Regions from separate parts of the Cryobacterium sp. MDB1-18-1 genome, predicted to be linked through region 3. Evidence: predicted binding sites of a transcription regulator. Region 3 holds the regulator's gene; each other region holds the start of a gene.

Region 1 (6,980 bases), on a different contig from region 3:
GCAGACTCCTGCGCGGCCGCCTCGACGCGTTCCCGGTAGTCCTCCCACCAGGCGCGGTCGGCCGGCGGCATATTGTCGTTGCCCTGCCGGAGTCCGACCTCCCCGTCGATGAGCTCTCGGACGAGGTCGGCGTGTCCGGCGTGCCGGTGCGTCTCCGCGATGAGGTGCACGAGGATCTCGTGCAGGCTCGCCGCGCTCCGATCGCCCGTCCACCACGGCACCCGGCCGATGGTGTCGAGCGTGAGCGCCTCGATCGTCGCGCTCGAGTGCGCCCCGACCCGGCGGTAGAGGGTGATGAGCGACTCGCGGGACTCGTCCGGCTTCGCCCACATGTCCGCGTTGAACTCGACGTCGTCCGCCGTCCACGGCAGCGGTTCCGGAAAGGGCCGGCCGAAGACGAGCCCGAGATACCCGGCCTCGACGCCGGCCATGTGCTTGACGAGTCCGAGCAGGTTGGTGCCGGTCGGCACGAGCGGGCGCCGCACGTCGTACTCGCTGAGCCCGTCGAGCTTCCAGATCAATGCTTCCCGACCCGACACCAGGTACCGCGTCAGATCCGTCTTGGCTGCAGTCTCCGTTGCATCAGTCATCCCGCCAGCCTCGCAGACCCGGCTCGGCGGGCCAAGCGATCCGTGCTGATCCGGTCCGACCCGGGTCGATCCGGGCGGGTCTGCTCCAGGACCCATCGACCGGCTGTGGGCGCCGCGCGACTGCGCGTTCCGCGATCCGTCCGACAACACGGCACGCGCAGGCCGAGCGACCTACGGGCGAGCGCTCATCTGGTCGAAGTCGGGGCTCACGGGTCGGCGGATGCTGCCGGCGCTCGACAGTCCGATGGCCGGCAGTCCCACAGCGGGGTAGTCCGCCTGCGGCCAGACGATCGGCTCGAGCTCCCGGCTCGCCGAGCGGGGCCGCGGCCCCTTGGCGAGGAGGACGACCCAGACATAGCAGCCGACGAGCGCCCAGAGGAACCGGAGCACGACATCCACGAGCGGTTCCAGGAAGGTGGCTTCGGCATCGTCGAGCCTCCGCCTCCGCGGAACCGCGGAGGCGGAGGCAGCAGGAGCGTGGGCGATCAGGGGTGCTATGGCGGCCGTCCGCAGGACGGTCAGCGTGCCGAGGGAGATGGTGTCAGGCCGGACGAGTGTGCTGATTTCTGCGCTCACGCCACGAGGATACGTCGCGCCCCTGCTGCACCCGGGACATTCTGCCGACGTTCAGGTGAAGAAACGGTGAAGCCTCGCCTTCGCGCGCCAACTGCGCCGCTTCGCGCCAGGCCTGCCTGGCGCGAAGCGGCGCACGTGGCGCGCGACCCTCAAAAACCGAAAATGGCGGCAGTCAGCGGCGGTCAGGGGGTGGTCAGAGGGCGGTGAGGTGCGCGGCAGGGTCGATCGGGAGCCGGACGCCCGGCTTCGCACCAGACGGCACTCCGCCGACATAGAGCCAGCCGAGCAACTCCTCCGATTCGGTGAGCCCGTGCAGCCGGTGCACCTCAGCGGTGCGGGTGAACGCCCCGGTGCGCCACATCACACCCCAGCCGGCGTGTGTCAACAGGAGGCTCAGGGCATGTCCGACACCCGCCGCTGTGACGTCCTGTTCCCACGGTTCGACCTTGTCGCTCTCCCGATGGCTCGCGACGACCGCGATCAACAGTGATGCCCGAAGCGGCTTGCCCGCGAGCTTGGCCAACTCCGCAGCGGACGGCGGTTCCGCACCGGCCTCAGCAGCGAGGCGGGCGGATGCCGCGGCGAACGCCGCCCCGAGCCGCGTGCGGGCGTCCCCGCGCAGCTCGATCAGGCGCCAGGGTCGCAGGGCCCCGTGGTCGGCCACGCGCGCACACGCGGCCACGAGCGGGAGCAGGTCGTCGTGCGAGGGGGCATCCGATGTCACTGCGGACGACGAACGCCGCCCGCCGATCGCCTCGAGCGGCGTGGACACGGTCTAGTCGACCGGCTTGAACTCGAGCGAGATGGAGTTCATGCAGTAGCGGTCACCGGTCGGGGTGCCGAAACCGTCGTCGAAGACGTGCCCGAGATGGGAACCGCAGTTCGCGCAGCGCACCTCGGTGCGGACGACGCCGAGGGAGGTGTCTTCGATGAGTTCGACGGCCTCCGGGCGCACCGACTCATAGAAGCTCGGCCAGCCGCACCCGGAATCGAACTTCGTGCCGCTCTTGAAGAGTTCGGCGTGGCAGGCGCCGCAGGTGTAGATGCCGGAACGGCTCTCGTCGAGCAGCTCCCCGGTCCAGGCACGCTCGGTGGCGGCCTGCCGCAGTACGGCAAACTTCTCCGGCCCGAGTTCCGCGGCCCATTCAGCGTCTGACTTCGTGACTTCGTAGTCCATGGTTCATCCTTCCCATCGGGCGAGGGCGCGGTGCAGCGTGGCCGCCAACCCTCCCAGCAAGCTTAAACTCAGCCCGGCAGGGGCGTATTCCGATTCCCGGGCCCGTTCAGCACTTTCACACCGAGACGCCCACCGGGACGCTCACCGGCACGCTCCCGCGCCTGTCCGGGCACTTTTCCTCCCGGGGAGGGAGCGACCCGCGTGGCCCAGCAAATCCATAGCCGACGCCAAATAGGATTCGAGCAGCGAATGGCGATGGTGAAAGAGGTGGATGGTGGACGGCGTGCGTGACCCGGACCCCGCCGACTCCCCGGGCGGCCTCACCGACCGCGACCGCGGCATCCTGAGCTTCGAACGGCGCTGGTTCACCCATGCCGGAGCCAAGGAGCAGGCGATCCGTTCCGAGTTCGGGCTGTCCTCGGCCCGGTACTATCAACTATTGGGCGTTTTGATCGACTCCCCTGTTGCCCTGGCTCACGATCCCATGCTGGTGAAACGCCTGCAGCGGATGCGTGCAGCCCGTGAGCAGGCACGGGAGCGCCGGACAGTGCGCGCTCCGGAGCACCGAACCAGCCCCGCCCCCTAGGCGCAGCCGGATTTCGACCCCGATGTTCCACCCATTCGCCCGCGACAAGAGGATCGACCCAGCCCCACAATGCCTCCCACCTATCCGAAAGACCGCTTCGACCACCTGCCGCACTCCCTCGACCGAGTGGGCGCCCATCGCGCCCCCGGAAAGAAGGGACGCCACTGGGTTGCGTTCTGGTGGGCACTGGGGGCAACGGCCGTCCTGATCGGCCTCGGAGTCTTCGGGATGGCCTCGCTCAGCAACAAACTCAACATCGCGATCCCCGGGCTGTCCTCCAGCTCGGCGACAGACACGGCGACGGATGCCGCGACCGCCGTTCCGACGGCCGTCGCGACGGTCGATCCGAGTCTCACCGTGACCGTGCTCAACGGCACAAAGGGCACGGGTGTCGCCAAGGCTGCCGGGGAAGTCCTCTCCGCGGCCGGCTGGACCGTCGGCGCGCTCAGTAACGCGAGCACCGAAGACGTGACCAAGACGACCGTGTACTACGCCGATGCGACCCTCGAGGGCGCCGCCCGCGGGGTCGCGGCTTCGTTTCCGGGATCCACGGTGCTCCTCGCGAGCGACTTCGCAACCTCGGGGGCCGACCTCACGGTCGTCGTCGGGGCTGACTTCGTGTCAAGCACCACGCCTACGTCCTGACCGGCCATTCGCCTCCGGTTGTATAACTCCACGGGGGCTCCTCGTCAACCCCCTTTCGTTCTTTCTTGGCTTCAGTAATCTTTGACTCAGGTCGCTCATCTCGTTCGTCCGGTTGCCCCCTGGGGCATCCCACCGGTCGGACCAGATGGACGCAGTCACATGCGCCAGGCCCGGTACGGCCAACGGGCGGTTGCCGAAAATATCAGAGCACTGGGGAGTTACACATGGCGAACGGAACCGTCAAATGGTTCAACGCTGAAAAGGGTTTCGGCTTCATCACCGTCGACGGCGGCGGACAGGACGTCTTCGTCCACTATTCCGCCATCGACATGCACGGATACAAGGTTTTGGAAGAGGGACAGCACGTCATCTTCGAACTGGGAACCGGGGCAAAGGGGCCACAGGCCGAGTCGGTACGTCCCGTCTGATCTGAAAAGATCAGGCGCACCCACACCAAGCGCACCCAATCTCGGGTAACACCCCGAGCCGCGCGGCATCCGCGAGTTTGCCGCGTTAGGGTGTGGGGCGTGACAGCGAAAAGAACTGCAAGAATCCACGGGCGAAGCACGGCACGACTTTTCGCTGCCGTGCTTCTTCCATGCCTCCTCTTGGTGATGACGGCGTGCTCCGGAACCGAGCCGCCGACCACGGCGACGCCGACGGCGACCGTGGAACCCACCGCCGCTGCCGTCGACGCCCCGGTGCCGCTGGCGATCGCGCCGCTTCGTGGCACGATCGTGCCGGCCGGGAAGGCTGCGAACCCGTCCCTCGCTGTGAAGATCGACAACCACGAGGCTGCCAGGCCCCAGATCTCGCTGGATCGGGCTGACATCGTCTTCGAGGAACTCGTCGAGGGCGGACTGACCCGTTACGTCGGCGTCTGGCAGTCCGACATACCCGACGCGATCGGCCCGGTGCGGTCGATCCGGCCGATGGACCCCGACATCATCACGCCGTTCGGCGGGATCGTCGCCTACTCCGGCGGACAGCAGGTCTTCGTCGACATGATGAAGGCCACCCCCGTCATCAACTCGGTCTTCGACTACGACACGACGGGCCTGTTCTCCCGCGTCGCCGACAGGGAGGCGCCGCACAACGTCGTGCTGAAGGCCGCCGAACTCGTCGGGCGCAACGCTTCTGTCGCGCCGCCGGTGCAGCAGTTCGCGTACGCGGGCAGCATCGCGGCATCGACCGCCGGGGTCGATGGCACCCCGATCACCCAGATCAACGCGCGGTTCTCCGCATCGCGCTATCCCGGCTGGAGCTGGGACACCGCCTCACAGGCCTACCTGCGCTCGCAGGAGGGCGCCCCGGACCTCGACACGACCGGCGCCCGCAGGGGCGCCACCAACGTCCTCGTGCTCCGGGTCGACATCGACGGCACCTACGGCGAGGTGCCCAAGACCGTCATGATCGGTACGGGGGAGGGCTCGGTGTCCGCCGGCGGCAAGACCGTGCACGCGACGTGGTCGAAGGCCGGGCAGGCCGACCCGATCCGGCTGATCGACGACAACGGGGTCACCATTCGCCTCGCCCCGGGCAATACCTGGATCGAACTGATCCCGAACGGCACCGGCTCCGTCGAACTCGTCCCGTAGCCTCCCGACGCTTCCCGGCGCTCACTTGCACTCTCGACCCCTGAGTGCCAGAATCGACTTGGCACTCTCTCCTTTTGAGTGCCAACCCATCACCGTTTTGGTAACGTCCGGGAGGGACGAGAAACACATATGGCAAAGATCATTGCTTTCAACGAAGAGGCCCGTCGTGGCCTTGAGCGTGGCCTGAACATCCTCGCTGACACGGTCAAGGTCACCCTCGGCCCGCGCGGACGTAACGTCGTATTGGAGAAGAAGTGGGGCGCCCCCACGATCACCAACGACGGTGTCTCGATCGCCAAGGAAATCGAACTCGACGACCCGTACGAGAAGATCGGTGCGGAACTCGTCAAAGAGGTCGCCAAGAAGACCGACGACGTTGCCGGCGACGGAACGACCACCGCGACCGTCCTCGCCCAGGCGCTCGTCCGCGAAGGCCTGCGCAACGTCGCAGCCGGCGCAGACCCGATCAGCCTCAAGCGCGGCATTGAAAAGGCCACCGCTGCGGTCATCGCAGAGCTGATCGCCAACGCCAAAGAGGTCGAGACCAAGGAAGAGATCGCGGCCACCGCATCCATCTCTGCCGGCGACGCTGAAATCGGCGCGATCATCGCCGAGGCGATCGACAAGGTCGGCAAGGAAGGCGTCGTCACCGTCGAGGAGTCCAACACCCTCGGCACCGAGCTCGAGCTCACCGAAGGCATGCGCTTCGACAAGGGCTTCCTGTCCGCGTACTTCGTGACCGACCCCGACCGTCAGGAAGCGGTCTTCGAAGACCCCTACATCCTGATCGTCAACTCCAAGGTCTCTAACATCAAGGACCTCCTCCCGATCGTGGACAAGGTCATCCAGACCGGCAAGCAGCTCCTCATCATCGCCGAGGACGTCGACGGCGAGGCTCTGGCCACGCTCGTTGTGAACAAGATCCGCGGCATCTTCAAGTCGGTCGCCGTCAAGGCTCCCGGCTTCGGCGACCGTCGCAAGGCCCAGCTGCAGGACATCGCCATCCTCACCGGTGGCCAGGTCATCTCCGAGGAGGTCGGCCTCAAGCTTGAGAACGTCACCCTCGACCTGCTCGGCAACGCGCGCAAGATCGTCATCACCAAGGACGAGACGACCATCGTCGAAGGCGCCGGAGACCCCGAAGCCATCGCCGGTCGCGTTCAGCAGATCCGCAACGAGATCGAGAACACCGACAGCGACTACGACCGTGAGAAGCTCCAGGAGCGTCTCGCCAAGCTCGCCGGCGGCGTTGCCGTCATCAAGGCCGGCGCCGCGACGGAGGTTGAGCTCAAGGAGCGCAAGCACCGTATCGAGGACGCCGTCCGCAACGCGAAGGCTGCTGTCGAAGAGGGCATCGTCGCCGGTGGTGGCGTCGCCCTCATCCAGGCCGGCAAGACCGCGTTCGAGAAGCTCGAGCTCGTCGGAGACGAGGCGACCGGCGCGAACATCGTCAAGGTTGCCATCGACGCCCCGCTCAAGCAGATCGCCCTCAACGCGGGTCTCGAGCCCGGCGTCGTCGCCGACAAGGTGCGCAACCTGCCGATCGGTTGGGGCCTCAACGCCGCGACCGGTGAGTACGTTGACATGCTCCTCGCCGGCATCAATGACCCGGTGAAGGTCACCCGCTCCGCGCTGCTCAACGCCGCGTCGATTGCCGGACTCTTCCTCACCACCGAGGCCGTTGTCGCCGACAAGCCGGAAAAGAACGCTGCTCCGGTCGGCGACCCGTCCGGCGGAATGGACTTCTAAGTCCACCCTGCTCGATAGCTAGACCGCTTCACCGCTTCACCGCCAACAGGGCGTCTCCT
Region 2 (6,980 bases), on a different contig from region 3:
GACCGACGCCCGCCGGCGCGAGGTGAACTGGTCGGCATACAGCGGGGCGGATGCCGCCGGCCTGCCCGTACGCCTCGCCGCGCCAGGGGTGGCGAAACCGGCCGTCCTGCTCGAGCCCGACTGGGTCTACGCGGGCCTGGTCCGCGCGGACGCCGTGACCGTTCCGGCCGCCGACCTCGGCAGGGTCGCCGAACTGCTGCTGGCCAACGACCGTGCCTTCGCGACCGACGCCGCCTTCTACCTGCGCTCGCCCGACGTCACCCTCTCCAACGGTCCGAAACGGGTGAGCTGAGTGACCTGGCAGCTGCGCCGCGCCCACGCGGGCGACCTCGACGGCATCATGGCCCTCGAGACCCGCCTCTTCGAGAACGACGCCTGGTCCGCGGAGGGCATGCTCCGGGACGTGACCGACCCGGACTGCTACTACCTCGTCGCGGTCCCGCCGGACGAACCCGACCGCATCGAGGCATACGCGGGGCTGCTCGCGCCGCGCGGGGCGCTCGAGGGCGACATCCAGACCATTGCCGTCACCGAGACGGCCCGCCGGCACGGTCTCGGCGGCACCCTCGTGCAGAGCCTCGTCACCGAGGCCCGCAAGCGAGGCATCCGCGAGGTGTTCCTCGAGGTCCGCGCCGACAACCCCGGCGCCCAGCGGGTCTACCTCCGGCTCGGCTTCGAGGAGATCGGTGTGCGCCGCGGCTACTACCAGCCGGACAACGTCGACGCGCTCGTGATGCGACTCGCAGTGCCGCCCGCGGAGGCGGCGCTCGCCGCGCCCGACCCGGTGCAGTCCCCGACCGACCCGACGGATGCCGCGGAGGCGACCGAATGAACCGCGACAACCCCCTGGTGCTCGGCATCGAAACCTCCTGTGACGAAACCGGCATCGGGATCGTCCGCGGAAGCCGGCTGCTCTCCAACACGATCGCCTCATCGATGGATGAGCACGCCCGGTACGGCGGCGTCGTACCCGAGGTCGCGGCGCGCGCCCACCTCGAGGAGCTCGTCCCGATGATCCGGGCGGCGACCGAGGACGCGGGCATCCGCCTCGAGGACGTCGACGCGATCGCCGTCACCTACGGCCCCGGCCTGTCCGGCGCGCTCATGGTCGGCGTCGGCGCCGCGAAAGCACTCGCGATCGCCCTCGGCAAGCCGATCTACGCGGTCAACCACCTCGTCGGCCACGTCGGTGCCGACGTACTCCAGACCGACGCCGATCCGGGCACGGAGCCCCTCGAATACCCGACGATCGCCCTCCTCGTCTCCGGAGGGCACACCTCGCTCCTCCTCGTGCGCGACCTCGTCTCCGACGTCGAACTGCTCGGCGAGACCATCGACGACGCGGCGGGGGAGGCCTTCGACAAGGTCGCCCGCATCCTCGGCCTGCCATACCCCGGCGGCCCGCAGATCGACCGCGTCGCGCTCGGCGGCGATCCGGCGTACATCCGCTTCCCCCGCGGCCTCAGCCATCACAAGGACATGGAACACCACCGCTACGATTTCTCCTTCTCCGGGCTGAAGACCTCGGTCGCCCGCTGGGTCGAGCAGACCCGCGACGCGGGGGAGACCGTGCCGCTCGCGGACGTCGCGGCGAGCTTCCGCGAGGCCGTCATCGACATCCTGCTCACCAAGGCCGTCGCCGCGTGCACCGACCTCGGTGTGCCGCGACTTCTCCTCGGCGGCGGGGTGATCGCGAACGCGCGGCTCCGCGAGCTCGCCGTCGAGCGAACGGATGCAGCAGGCATCGCCCTGCGCATCCCGCCGCTTTCGCTGTGCACCGACAACGGCGCCATGATCGCCGCGCTCGGCGCCCAGCTGATCATGGCGGGTCACGAGCCGTCCACCCTCGACTTCGGTGCGGATTCAACGCTCCCTGCTTCCGTCATCCAGGGCTGAAAACCGCGTCCCATCTCCGGTTCCTATGCATCCGCGATACGCTGGACGCAACAGACATGGCGCGTCATGGGCGTTGACACCCGTTCGATGAGGGTGCAACTATGGCACCGCCAGCTGATCGAAGCCCAAAGGAGCCGTTAGTCATGACCGACCCGAACCAGCCTCCGGTAACCCCGCCCCCGGTGAACCAGCCCCCGATCTACCAGGCGCCCGCCGCGCCCGAATACCAGGCACCCGCCGCGCCGGCGTACCAGGCACCTGCCGCCCCCGCGTATGGCGCACCGGACACGTACGGTCAGCAGCAGTACGGCCAGCAGCAGCAGTACGGCCAGCCGCAGGCGTACGGCCAGCAGGCCTACGGCCAGCCCCTCGCCCAGGACAAGTACAACGTCCTCGCGATCGTGTCGCTCGTGTCGGCGTTCTTCGTCTCTCTCGCCGCGATCATCACCGGCCACATCGCCCTCAGCCAGATCAAGAAGACCGGAGAAAAGGGCCGCGGGCTCGCCATCGCCGGCCTCGTTCTCGGCTACCTGGGCATCGTCGCCGGCATCATCGGCGCGATCCTCTTCATCGTGCTGATCAGCACGGCCTCGACCAACGGGTACTCCAGCTACTGACCCACTTGATCGTCCCTGCCGGCCTGTCGTCACGACTGACCTGCCATCACCGTTGACCCGTCAATGAAGTGGAAAGGAACAGCTCATGAGTGATCTGAACGCCCCTGGTGCCTCGGGAATCCCTCCGGTTCCCGAGGTTCCGCAGGTGCCCGACGTGCCGCACGTGCCCGAGGTTCCCGAGGTTCCCGAGGTCCCGCAGATTCCGCGCGGCGAGTCCACCGTGGCCGCTGCAGGGCCCCCCGGAACGCAGCCCGTGGCATCCGGCGGCGATGGGTTCGCCGGTCCGCCGTTCACGGATCCTCCGACCGCCGGTCCAGCGCCCGGCGGTCCTGCCTCCGCCGGACCGCCGTCGCCGCCGCCCGGTTACGGGTATCCGTACCCGCCCGCCCCGGGGACGCAGGCTTCGACCCGCCAGCCGCTGCTCAGCATCCTCTCGCTTGTCGCAGGTGTCGTCGGACTGCTGGGCCTCCCGATCGCGTTCATCCCCTTCGTCGGCGGGGTGCTCACCCTGCTGCTGCCGGCCGCGGCCATCGTGCTCGGGGCGCTCGGTCGCACGAAGGAACCGCGCGCACGTGCCCTGTGGCTCACCGGCCTGATCACGGGCATCGTCGGCGTCGCCCTTTCCCTGCTGAGCATCGTCGTCTGGATCATCGTCTTCGCAAGCATGCCGAGTACCTACTAATATCGCTGAGAGCCCGTTCCCCGGGCGAAGTGAACGGACCGGGAGGCCGCAGTGACGGATGCACGACGTCCCACCGCCGGTGACGACCTCCGCTTCGAACTGACGCGCCCGCCGGAGGAGGTCACCGGCGAACTCGACTACGCGTCGACCGTCACCGCTCCCACCGAATGGGTGCCGTACGTCTACACCGAGTCCGAGCTGCGCGCCCTTGCGCGCAGGCGCGCCCGCTCTCTCGCCTCCCTCTTCTTCGGCGCCGTCGGCCTCGCCGGCGCCGTCTTCGTGGTCTGGACCGCGCCGCTCTCGCTCGCGGCCGTCGTGCTCGCCGTCTGGGCGAGCCGCACCGAACGCGCGGCCGTCGCGATCTGGGCCTGGGGCCTCGGCACCGGTCTCGCGGGCCTCGTCATCGCCGCCGGCTGGATCGTGCTGATCAGCCAGGGCATCAGCCCCATCCCGCACTGAGCTCCCGGCGTTGAGTGCCCGGCGCTGGGTGCCCGGCGCTGGGTGCCCGGCGCTGAGTGCTCAGCGCGGCGGCTGCACCCGCTCCACGAGCAGAGCGAGCCTGTGGCCGCCCGCCCGGGTGAGCACGAGAGTGGCGGACTCGGACCCGTGCAGCTTCAGCCGGGTGCGCAGCACGGCCGGGTCAACGTCCACGCCGCGCTTCTTGATCTCGAGAGTCCCGATCCGACGCTCCTTGAGCGCGAGCCGGAGTTTCTTCTCGTCCACCGGCAGCGACTCGAGCACCCGGAACGCCGTCGCGAACGGGGTCTCGTGCAGCGACTCTGAGCTCAGGTATGCGATGCCCTCCCCGAGCATCAGCGCGTCCATGCTGCGGGCCAGGTCGCCGATCAGCCGCGCCCGGATCACGGCGCCATCCGGCTCATACAGGTAGCTCCCGGGCACGCCCGCCTCTCCGGGCACGGTCTCGACATCCGGACTGTCCGCGGCCGCGGTCAGCTCGTGCCGGCCGTCCCTGCCCAGGAGCAGGGCCGAACGGCGGATGCCCTCGCGAGCGAGAACGCCGGACCAGAGTCCCATCTCCACGAGCTTTCCGTCCACGGACACCCACTGCGCTTCCGCGGCGGCGGGAATGGCGTCACGGTCGTGACCCGGACCGAGCTTCACTCCGATCGGCATCCGCTCGCTCAGTCCGAAGACGAAGTCGAGGTTCGGCGAATAATCCTCCGGGCGGGTCAGCCGGGAGGTATTGCTGTGACCGGCCGTACGGCGGGCCGGGTCGAGCCAGGCAGCGTCGAAGCCGGTGAGGTCGAAGGTCTCCGCGTCGCCGTGCACGACGGCGGCATTGTCGAAGGGGGCGAGGTTGTAGCTCGCGACCGTGGCCGTGACCTCGTCCGTGTCCACGGCGGTCACCTGGATGTCGAGCGCGGCGAGGGCCATCGAGTCGCTGCCGATCCCGCTGCCGAGATCGGCGACCCGGTTCAGTCCGGCAGCGGCGAACCGGCCGGCGTGCAGCGCGGCGACGTTCAGGCGGGTGGCCTGTTCGAGACCGGCCTCAGTGAAGAGCATCCGCCCGGCGAAGTCGCCGAACTTGGCCACGGCCTTCGCCCGCAGCCGCGATTGGCCGAGCACCGCGGTCACGAGTCCCTGAGGATGGCCGGCCTTCCGCAGGTCGCTCACCAGCCGAACCACATCGGAGGCGTTGTCCCAGGGCGGAAGCGAGTCCAGCAGGCGCAGCCCCTCGGGGGACAACAGGTCAACAAGCTCGGAGCGTTCCATTGTCCAAACGATATCAAGCCATGGCCGCCGCGCCCGGAACGCCCGAGTCTGGCACTCACGTTGCGTGAGTGCCAGAAGCGCCCTAAACTCGCTGTTAGCACTCTCGCTGTGAGTCTGCCAACCAAGTCTTAGCTAAGAAAGAGGTCAACCGTGTCGGTCTCCATCAAGCCGCTCGAGGATCGCATCGTCATCAAGCAGGTCGACGCCGAGCAGACCACCGCATCAGGTCTGGTCATCCCTGACACTGCCAAGGAAAAGCCCCAGGAGGGCGAAGTTGTCGCCGTCGGCCCCGGCCGCATCGACGACAACGGCAACCGCATCCCGCTCGACATTGCCGTGGGCGACAAGGTCATCTACTCCAAGTACGGCGGAACCGAGGTCAAGTTCGGTGGCGACGACCTCCTCGTCCTCTCCGCACGCGACGTGCTCGCCGTCGTCGTCCGCTAGGGATTCGTTCCAGGCGCCACGCACGACCGCAGTACACGTACGAACAACACAAAATCCCGGATGGCCTGATCATCCGGGATTTTGTGTTGCCAGGTCCGCCCGAGCGCGGCCCGCACCACCCAACACGTCCAGGCAGGGCACGCCCGCGAAGGGGAATCGTTGTGAGCAGGACACGGAGCCAGTCGGCCGAACCGACCAGCGGACTCGCCTTCGCGATCTCCGCGTACGGCCTCTGGGGCCTGCTCCCGCTCTTCTTCCTGCTGCTGCACCCGACGGGACCCTTCGAGGTCGTGGCCTGGCGCGTGCTCTTCTCCCTGGTCTTCTGCCTCGCCCTGATCACCGTCACCCGTGGCTGGCCCGCCCTGCTCATAGTCCTCCGCCGCCCGAAGACGGTCTGGGTGATGGGCCTGGCCGGCCTCCTGATCTTCGTCAACTGGCAGACCTACGTCTTCGCGACGCTGACCGGGCACGTGGTCGAGGCCGCCCTGGGCTACTTCATGAACCCGATCGTCACGGTGCTGCTGGGCGTCTTCGTTCTGCACGAGCGGTTGCGGCGCATCCAGTGGATCGCGGTCGCGATCAGCGCGGCCGCTGTGCTCGTGCTGACGCTCGGCTACGGGGCACTCCCGTGGATCTCGCTCGTCCTCGCCCTGTCCTTCGGGTTCTACGGGCTGATCAAGAAGAACGTCGGACCCGGCGTCGGCGCGCTCACCGGCCTCACCCTCGAGACCGCCTGGCTGATGCCGATCGCGGTCGCGGAACTCCTCATCGTGGGCGCCGTCACCGGGCTCACCTTCGGCACCGTGTCGCCGTGGCACACCGTCGGCCTCGTCTCAACGGGCGTCGTGACGGCCGTCCCGCTGCTGTTCTTCGCAGCCGCCGCCCGCCGCCTGCCGCTCAGCCTGCTCGGCCTCGTGCAGTTCGTCGCACCGGTGCTGCAGTTCCTCGTCGGGGTCTTCATCCTCGGCGAGCCGATGCCGCCGGAGCGCTGGGTCGGCTTCGGGCTCGTCTGGGTCGCGCTCGTGATCCTCACGGCCGACATGGTCGTCACCGGACGCGCCCCGCGGCGAGCATCCCCCGAACCCCTCTGACCGGCGATACGCTCGGAGCATCCCACCTGTGAAAGGACCACGGATGCCCTTTCCAGCTCTGAACGTCACCTCGCGACCCCGGGGGCTCACGTCTGCCGGTCTCGCGCTCACCGTCGTCGCCGCGCTGCTGCTTTCCGGGTGCACCGCAGGGGACGCCCCCGTCGTCGTGACCAGCACTCCGACCGTCGCCGCGACGGTCGCGCCGACCGGCGACGGCACGCTCCTGATCGGCACGCTGTTCCCGATGACCGGGGAAGCGGGAGCCGCAGTGACCGGCGCCGCTCAGGTCGCCGGCACCGAGCTGGCCGCCCGCGAGATCCTTGAGCAGGCCGTGCCCGGCACTCTGCCGATCCAGCTCGTGCATCGGAACTCGACGGGGAACGTCGCGGCCGCGGTTGCCGACCTGGTGGCGCGACACGTTGACCTCGTTCTCTGGGACGCGACGAGTGCGGTGCCCGCTGATGTCACGGCATCCGTCGCCGCAGCGGGCATCGCCCTGCTGCCTCTGAACGA
Region 3 (6,980 bases):
CGCAACACCGCCGGCATTCATCCGTAACTTCTGCATCATCGCGCACATCGACCACGGCAAGTCCACCCTCGCCGACCGGATGCTGCAGATCACCGGCGTCGTCGACGACCGCCTGATGCGGGCCCAGTACCTCGACCGCATGGACATCGAACGCGAACGCGGCATCACGATCAAGAGCCAGGCCGTGCGGATGCCCTGGGAACTCGACGGCCAGGCCTACGCGCTCAACATGATCGACACCCCCGGTCACGTCGACTTCACCTACGAGGTCTCCCGGAGCCTCGCGGCCTGCGAGGGCGCCATCCTGCTCGTCGACGCGGCCCAGGGCATCGAAGCCCAGACCCTCGCGAACCTCTACCTGGCCCTCGAGAACGACCTCACGATCATCCCGGTGCTCAACAAGATCGACCTGCCCGCCGCAGATCCAGACAAGTACGCGAAGGAACTCGCGAGCCTCATCGGCGGCAAGCCGGAGGACGTGCTGCGCGTTTCCGGCAAGACCGGAATCGGCGTCGCCGAACTGCTCGACCGCGCCACCCGGCTCATTCCCGCCCCCGTCGGCGACCCGGACGCCCCCGCCCGCGCGATGATCTTCGACTCGGTCTACGACAGCTACCGCGGCGTCGTCACCTACGTCCGTATGATCGACGGCAAGCTCAGCCCGCGCGAGAAGATCCAGATGATGTCCACCCGGGCGACGCACGAGATCCTCGAGATCGGCGTGACAAGCCCCGAACCGACCCCGAGCAAGGGTCTCGGCGTCGGCGAGGTCGGCTACCTGATCACCGGTGTGAAGGACGTCCGCCAGTCCAAGGTCGGCGACACCGTCACGACCGCGCTGCGCCCGGCAACCGTCGCCCTCCCCGGCTACACGGAGCCCAAGCCGATGGTGTTCTCCGGCCTCTACCCGATCGACGGCAGCGACTACCCCGCTCTCCGTGAAGCACTCGACAAGCTCAAGCTCTCCGACGCGTCCCTCGTCTACGAGCCGGAGACATCCGTCGCCCTCGGCTTCGGGTTCCGCTGCGGGTTCCTCGGGCTGCTGCACCTCGAGATCATCACCGAGCGCCTCGACCGCGAGTTCAACCTCGACCTGATCACGACGGCCCCGAGCGTGATCTACGAGGTCTCGACCGACGACAAGAAGTCCGTCACCGTGACGAACCCGAGCGAGTTCCCTGACGGCAAGATCGCCAAGGTCGAGGAACCGATCGTCAAGGCCGCGATCCTCGCGCCCAAGGATTACGTCGGCGTCATCATGGAACTCTGCCAGGGCCGCCGCGGCACCCTGCTCGGCATGGAATACCTCGGTGAGGACCGGGTCGAGATCCGCTACACGATGCCGCTCGGCGAGATCGTCTTCGACTTCTTCGACCAGCTGAAGAGCAAGACCGCCGGGTACGCCTCGCTCGACTACGAACCGATCGGCTCGCAGGAGGCAGACCTGGTCAAGGTCGACATCCTGCTGCAGGGCGAGCAGGTGGACGCGTTCAGCGCCATCGTGCACCGCGACAAGGCATACGACTACGGCGTGCTGATGACCGGGCGGCTGCGGAAACTCATCCCACGGCAGCAGTTCGACGTTCCGATCCAAGCCGCGATCGGAGCCCGCATCATTGCCCGCGAATCGATCAGCGCCATCCGCAAGGACGTCCTCGCCAAGTGCTACGGCGGCGACATCTCCCGCAAGCGCAAGCTGCTCGAGAAGCAGAAAGAGGGCAAGAAGCGCATGAAGATGGTCGGCCGCGTCGAGGTGCCGCAGGAGGCCTTCATCGCCGCGCTCTCGGGGGACGAGCCGGCCAAGAAAGAGAAGAAGTAGGCGGATGCGGCGTTCCACCTTCACCGACGCGGCCGTGACCTATGCGGCGATCGGCGGCACCCTCGCCCCCGATCTGCTCCGGTACCCGCCGCGCGGTTACCGGCCGCTCGAACGCACCGTTCGCCTCGGCAGCGGTGAAGAGCGGTTCCGGACCGCTGCCGCGCTCCTGATGACCTGGGGCGTGCAGCTCGGCAGTGGCATGACCGTCACCGACCTCCAGCAGAGCACCGGCGTCCAGTACTCCGGGATCGTGTTCAACGCCGACGGCACCCCCTCGGTGAACCAGGAGCACCCGGTCGACGAGGCGACGTTCGCCGACGACGGCACCCCGTACATCGTCAACGGCATGTCCGCGCGCCTCTCGGTGGCAGTGGGCCCGTTCACCGTCGACTCGCCCGTACGTGTCGTCTACGTCATCGACGAGACGGACCGCATCGGTTTCGGCTACGGCACCCTTGACGGCCACCCCGCGAGCGGCGAGGAGGCGTTCATCGTCGACCGACAGGCCGATGACTCCGTCTGGCTGACGATCCGGGCCTTCTCACGTCCGAGCACCTGGTACTACCGGCTCGCCTGGCCGATCGTCCGCATGCAGCAGGCCAAGTACACCGCCCGCTACCTGCGCGCCCTGCACCCGGTCGGCGCGGTCTGACGATGGGCAGCGCCCTTCCCCTCGGCGATCCGGCACCGCGCGACGGCCTGCTCCCGGCATCCGCCGCCGTCGGGGCATCCGAGCGCGACTTCGGCGTGTACCTGCATGTGCCGTTCTGCCGGGTGCGCTGCGGCTACTGCGACTTCAACACCTACACCGCGACCGAGCTGCGCGGAGCGTCCCAGCACGACTACGCGGGCCAGGCCGTCGCCGAGGTCGAGTCCGCAGGGCGCATCCTCCGCGACTCCGGGGTTCCGGACCGGGAAGCCGCGACGGTGTTCTTCGGCGGCGGCACCCCCACACTCCTGCCCGCTGTGGACCTGGTCCGGATGCTCGACTCCGTCCGCGACACCTGGGGCCTCGCGGACGGCGCCGAGGTGACCACGGAAGCCAACCCGGACTCCGTCGACGCCGCCTACCTCGACACTCTCGCCGCCGCAGGCTTCACCAGGGTCTCCTTCGGCATGCAGTCCGCCGTGCCCCGGGTGCTCGCGACCCTCGAGCGCACCCACGACCCGGAGCGCATCCCGCTCGTCACCGGGTGGGCCCGCGATGCCGGGCTCGACGTCAGTCTCGACCTCATCTACGGCACGCCGGGGGAGACCCGTGCCGACTGGCGCGCGAGCCTCGAGCAGGCCATCGGCCTGTCCCCGAACCACATCAGCGCGTATTCGCTCATCGTCGAGGACGGCACGAAGCTCGCAAGGCAGATCCGCCGAGGCGAACTCGCCCCCGTCGACGAGGACACCCAGGCCGAGTTCTACGAACTCGCCGACGAACTCCTCGACGCGGCCGGCTACGGCTGGTACGAGGTCAGCAACTGGGCGACGGATGCCGCGCACCGGTCCAGGCACAACCTCGCATACTGGCGCAGCCAGGACTGGTGGGGGGTCGGACCCGGTGCGCACAGCCACGTCGGCGGCGTGCGGTGGTGGAACGTCAAGCACCCCTCCGCATACGCCGACCGGATCCTCGCCGGGGACTCACCTGCCGCAGGGCGCGAGACCCTCGACGACACGACCCGCGAGGTGGAGCGGGTCCTCCTGCTCACCCGCATCCGGGAGGGCATCCGGATCGACTCGCTCTCGCCGCTCGGTCGCCGCGAGGTCGCCGGTCTCATCGCCGATGAACTCGTCAACGCGAAAGCCGCCCTCTCCGGGACGGTCGAACTGACCAGGAGAGGACGGCTTCTCGCGGACGCCGTCGTACGGCGGCTTCTCGCGGATTAAGGTGCTGCGGTCTAGCTGACGAACTTGATGGTGAGCGGGTAGGTGTAGTACTCGCCCTTGTTGGCCGCGAGGGCCGCGATGATGCTGAAGACGACGCTCAAGACCCAGACGGCGGGCAGCAGCAGGAACCCGACCAGCGCCAGCGTCAGCACTCCGCTGACCACATAGGCGATGGCCAGGGTGATCTGGAAGTTGAGCGCCGTCGCCGCGTGCGCGCGGATGAACGGGCCGCGGTCCTTGAGCACGAGGTAACCGATGAGCGCGGGCACGAACTCGAAGAGGATTCCGCCCACGTGGATCAGGGTGGCCCACAAGCGTTCGTCCGACGGGTTCATCGGCGTAACGGGCTGGTAGGAATTGGCGGGGGGTGGTGTGGACATTCGGGCTCCTTGTACGCGTTATCTGGTTGTGCTGGTCCCGCGAGATACTCCGGGTGGTGTGAGGTTCCGCCGGTCGCCGCGCTACTTGATGAGACGCAGGGCGAAGGGGTAGCGGTAGGCCTGGCCGTCCTTCGCCTTCAGGAACCCGAGGATCGAGAAGATGATCGCCACGACCCAGGCGGCGAAGATGATCAGGGCACCGACGAACGGGAGGATCGAGCCGATCACGTAGAGGATGGCGATCGTGATCTGGAAGTTCAGGGCTTCCTTGCCTTCCTGGGCGGTGAAGCGACCGCGATCCTTGAACACGAGCCAGATGATCAGGGAGGGGAGCGGGCCGATGATGCCGCCGAGGTGCGCGAAGGACGCCCACTGGCGGTCCTCGGTCTCGGTGAGGGGAGCAGCGGCAACGGGTGTGGGTGCTGCCGGCTGGTATGGCTGCTGCGGGGGGCGCTGGCCCAGGTTCGGATCTTCGCCGTTGTTACCGGTTGAATTGCTCATCATCGTGCCTTTCCGTGCGGATGGAGGACCGTTACAAGACTCAAGGTACTGCGCCCAATCATCCGCTAGCAATGGGGGTGTCCCCGTGTGTCGCGATATGATTGGCAGTCAAACGCCGTGAGTGCCAAAGTCGCCGGCACCCAGTCACCCGGAAAGGAGGCGATTCAGTCATGGTTTCGGATCGCAGCCTCGAAGTTCTGCGGGTCATTGTTCAAGACTACGTCGCCTCGCGCGAGCCCGTCGGGTCAAAAACCATCGTTGACCGGCATTCCTTCGGAGTGTCGGCGGCGACCATTCGCAATGACATGGCTCTCCTCGAGGAGGAGGAGCTCATCATCGCCCCGCACACCTCCTCAGGGCGGATCCCGACCGACAAGGGGTACCGGCTCTTCGTCGATCACCTCGCCGATCTGCGCCCGCTCTCCGCGGCGCAGCGCCAGGCCATCGAGACGTTCCTCGGGCAGTCCGCAGACCTCGACGAGGTCCTCGCCCGCAGCGTCCGGTTGCTCTCCCAGCTCACCCATCAGGTCGCGCTCGTGCAGTACCCCTCGCTGTCCCGTGCGAGGGTGCGCCACATCGAGCTCGTGGCGCTTTCGGAGACCCGGCTCCTGTCCGTGCTGATCACGGATGCCGGCCGGGTCGAGCAACGCGTGATCGAGCTGCCCCGGCCGCTTGAGGAGCAGCTGCTGGTCCGCCTCCGCGCCCGTCTCAACGCCGCCGTGGTCGGCCTCAGCATGAGCGCAGCAGCGATCGCGCTCACGGATGCCGCCGACCTGGCCGGCGAGCAACCGGACGTTGTCTCCCTGGTCACCCTCACCCTTCGCGACCAGGTCGGTGCGAACCGGCAGGAGCGGCTGGTGATGGCCGGCGCCGCGAACCTCGTGCGCACGGAGGAAGACTTCACCGGGAGCATCTACCCGGTGCTCGAGGCCATCGAGGAGCAGGTCGTCCTGCTGCGCCTCTTCGGCGAGATGGCGACAGACCAGCATGGGGTGTCGGTGAGTATCGGCAGGGAGAACGCGCCATTCGAACTCTCCGAGACCAGCGTGCTGACCAGCGGCTACAGCTCGCAGGGTGGAGACCTTGCCCGCCTCGGCGTCCTGGGCCCCACCCGGATGGACTACTCGAACAACATGGCGGCCGTCCGTGCCGTCGCCCGCTACCTGTCCCGCCTGCTCGAATAGGCGAGTCCCTCGACCAGCCCCCACGCCGCACACCTACGAAAACAGACCTAGGAGAGCCAGCTTTGGCTGACCATTACGAAGTACTCGGCGTCGCACGCGATGCCTCCACCGACGAAATCAAGAAGGCGTACCGTCGCCTTGCCCGCCAGCTCCACCCCGACGTGAACCCCGGCGCGGATGCGTCTGAGCGGTTCAAGCACGTCACCCACGCCTACGACGTGCTGAGCGACCCGAAGCAGCGCGACAACTACGACCACGGCGGCAACGGCCGTACGGGCGGAAACGCCGGGTTCGAGGGCAACTTCGGCAACTTCGGCGACATCTTCGAGACCTTCTTCGGAGGGGGCGGCGGCAGCCGTGGACCGAGGTCTCGCCGCGAACGCGGCCAGGATGCCCTGATCAGGGTCGAACTCGACCTCGATGAGATCATTTTCGGAACCCACCGCGACCTCGAGGTCGACACGGCCATCGTCTGCGCGACCTGCAGCGGAACCTGCTGCCAGCCGGGAACCGCCCCCGTCACGTGCGACATCTGCCACGGCACCGGCAACATCCAGCGCGCCGTGCGCTCCCTGCTGGGCAATGTGATGACCTCGAGCCCCTGCGGCTCCTGCCGCGGTTTCGGCACGATCATCGCAACCCCGTGCGTGACCTGCCAGGGCCAGGGCCGTGTCCGTGCCCGCCGCACGGTTCCGGTCGACATCCCCGCCGGCGTCGACACGGGCCTGCGCCTGCAGATGCCCGGGAGCGGAGAGGCCGGACCTGCCGGCGGCCCCAACGGCGACCTGTATCTCGAAATGAAGGTCCGCCACCACGACGTGTTCAGCCGCGACGGTGACGACCTGCTCTGCACCCTCGACGTGCCCATGACGGATGCGATCCTCGGCACGACCACAACGGTCAAGGCCCTCGACGGCGACATCACCGTCGAGATCCGTGCCGGAGTGCAGGGCTCCGAAGTCATCACGGTCAAGGACCGCGGAGTCTCGCGCCTCCGCGGCAATGGCCGCGGCGACCTCAAGGTCGGGATCCACGTCGTGACGCCGACCAAGCTCGACCACAAGGAGAGGGAACTGATCGAACAGTTCGCCGCGAAGCACAAGTCCCCGGCTCCCGCGCTCAGTGCGGTGCAGCAGGGACTCTTCGCGAAGCTCCGCGACCGGTTCCGCGTCTAACCGGATGGCGCACTTCTTCATCGACGAGTCCCTCCGCGCG

Evidence for each region. Region 3 encodes HrcA, which represses chaperone genes, less so after heat shock. Its sites were predicted from a motif close to TTNGCACTCGNNNNNNNCGAGTGCNAA; they were not measured.
Region 1: the regulator HrcA is predicted to act here: its motif matches at 5,231-5,257, upstream of groL (chaperonin GroEL).
Region 2: the regulator HrcA is predicted to act here: its motif matches at 4,978-5,004, upstream of groES (co-chaperone GroES).

Annotation. Positions count from the first base shown of each region.
Region 1 is NZ_SOFR01000044.1:18,424-25,403, reverse strand. Features, by position in the region: gene E3O50_RS09575 (DinB family protein) at 1-590, opposite strand, end outside; gene E3O50_RS09570 (hypothetical protein) at 762-1,166, opposite strand; gene E3O50_RS09565 (nitroreductase family protein) at 1,360-1,938, opposite strand; gene msrB (peptide-methionine (R)-S-oxide reductase MsrB) at 1,942-2,343, opposite strand; gene E3O50_RS09555 (DUF3263 domain-containing protein) at 2,615-2,929, shown strand; gene E3O50_RS09550 (LytR C-terminal domain-containing protein) at 2,999-3,574, shown strand; gene E3O50_RS09545 (cold-shock protein) at 3,799-4,002, shown strand; gene E3O50_RS09540 (DUF3048 domain-containing protein) at 4,189-5,172, shown strand; gene groL (chaperonin GroEL) at 5,302-6,921, shown strand.
Region 2 is NZ_SOFR01000044.1:194,355-201,334, reverse strand. Features, by position in the region: gene tsaB (tRNA (adenosine(37)-N6)-threonylcarbamoyltransferase complex dimerization subunit type 1 TsaB) at 1-292, shown strand, start outside; gene rimI (ribosomal protein S18-alanine N-acetyltransferase) at 293-832, shown strand; gene tsaD (tRNA (adenosine(37)-N6)-threonylcarbamoyltransferase complex transferase subunit TsaD) at 829-1,896, shown strand; gene E3O50_RS10510 (DUF4190 domain-containing protein) at 2,040-2,513, shown strand; gene E3O50_RS10505 (hypothetical protein) at 2,599-3,195, shown strand; gene E3O50_RS10500 (hypothetical protein) at 3,247-3,654, shown strand; gene E3O50_RS10495 (class I SAM-dependent methyltransferase) at 3,715-4,929, opposite strand; gene groES (co-chaperone GroES) at 5,080-5,376, shown strand; gene rarD (EamA family transporter RarD) at 5,538-6,467, shown strand; gene E3O50_RS10480 (hypothetical protein) at 6,511-6,980, shown strand, end outside.
Region 3 is NZ_SOFR01000018.1:175,443-182,422, reverse strand. Features, by position in the region: gene lepA (translation elongation factor 4) at 1-1,819, shown strand, start outside; gene E3O50_RS05200 (DUF1990 domain-containing protein) at 1,824-2,471, shown strand; gene hemW (radical SAM family heme chaperone HemW) at 2,474-3,700, shown strand; gene E3O50_RS05190 (DUF4870 domain-containing protein) at 3,712-4,080, opposite strand; gene E3O50_RS05185 (DUF4870 domain-containing protein) at 4,162-4,584, opposite strand; gene hrcA (heat-inducible transcriptional repressor HrcA) at 4,752-5,765, shown strand; gene dnaJ (molecular chaperone DnaJ) at 5,828-6,940, shown strand; gene E3O50_RS05170 (16S rRNA (uracil(1498)-N(3))-methyltransferase) at 6,945-6,980, shown strand, end outside.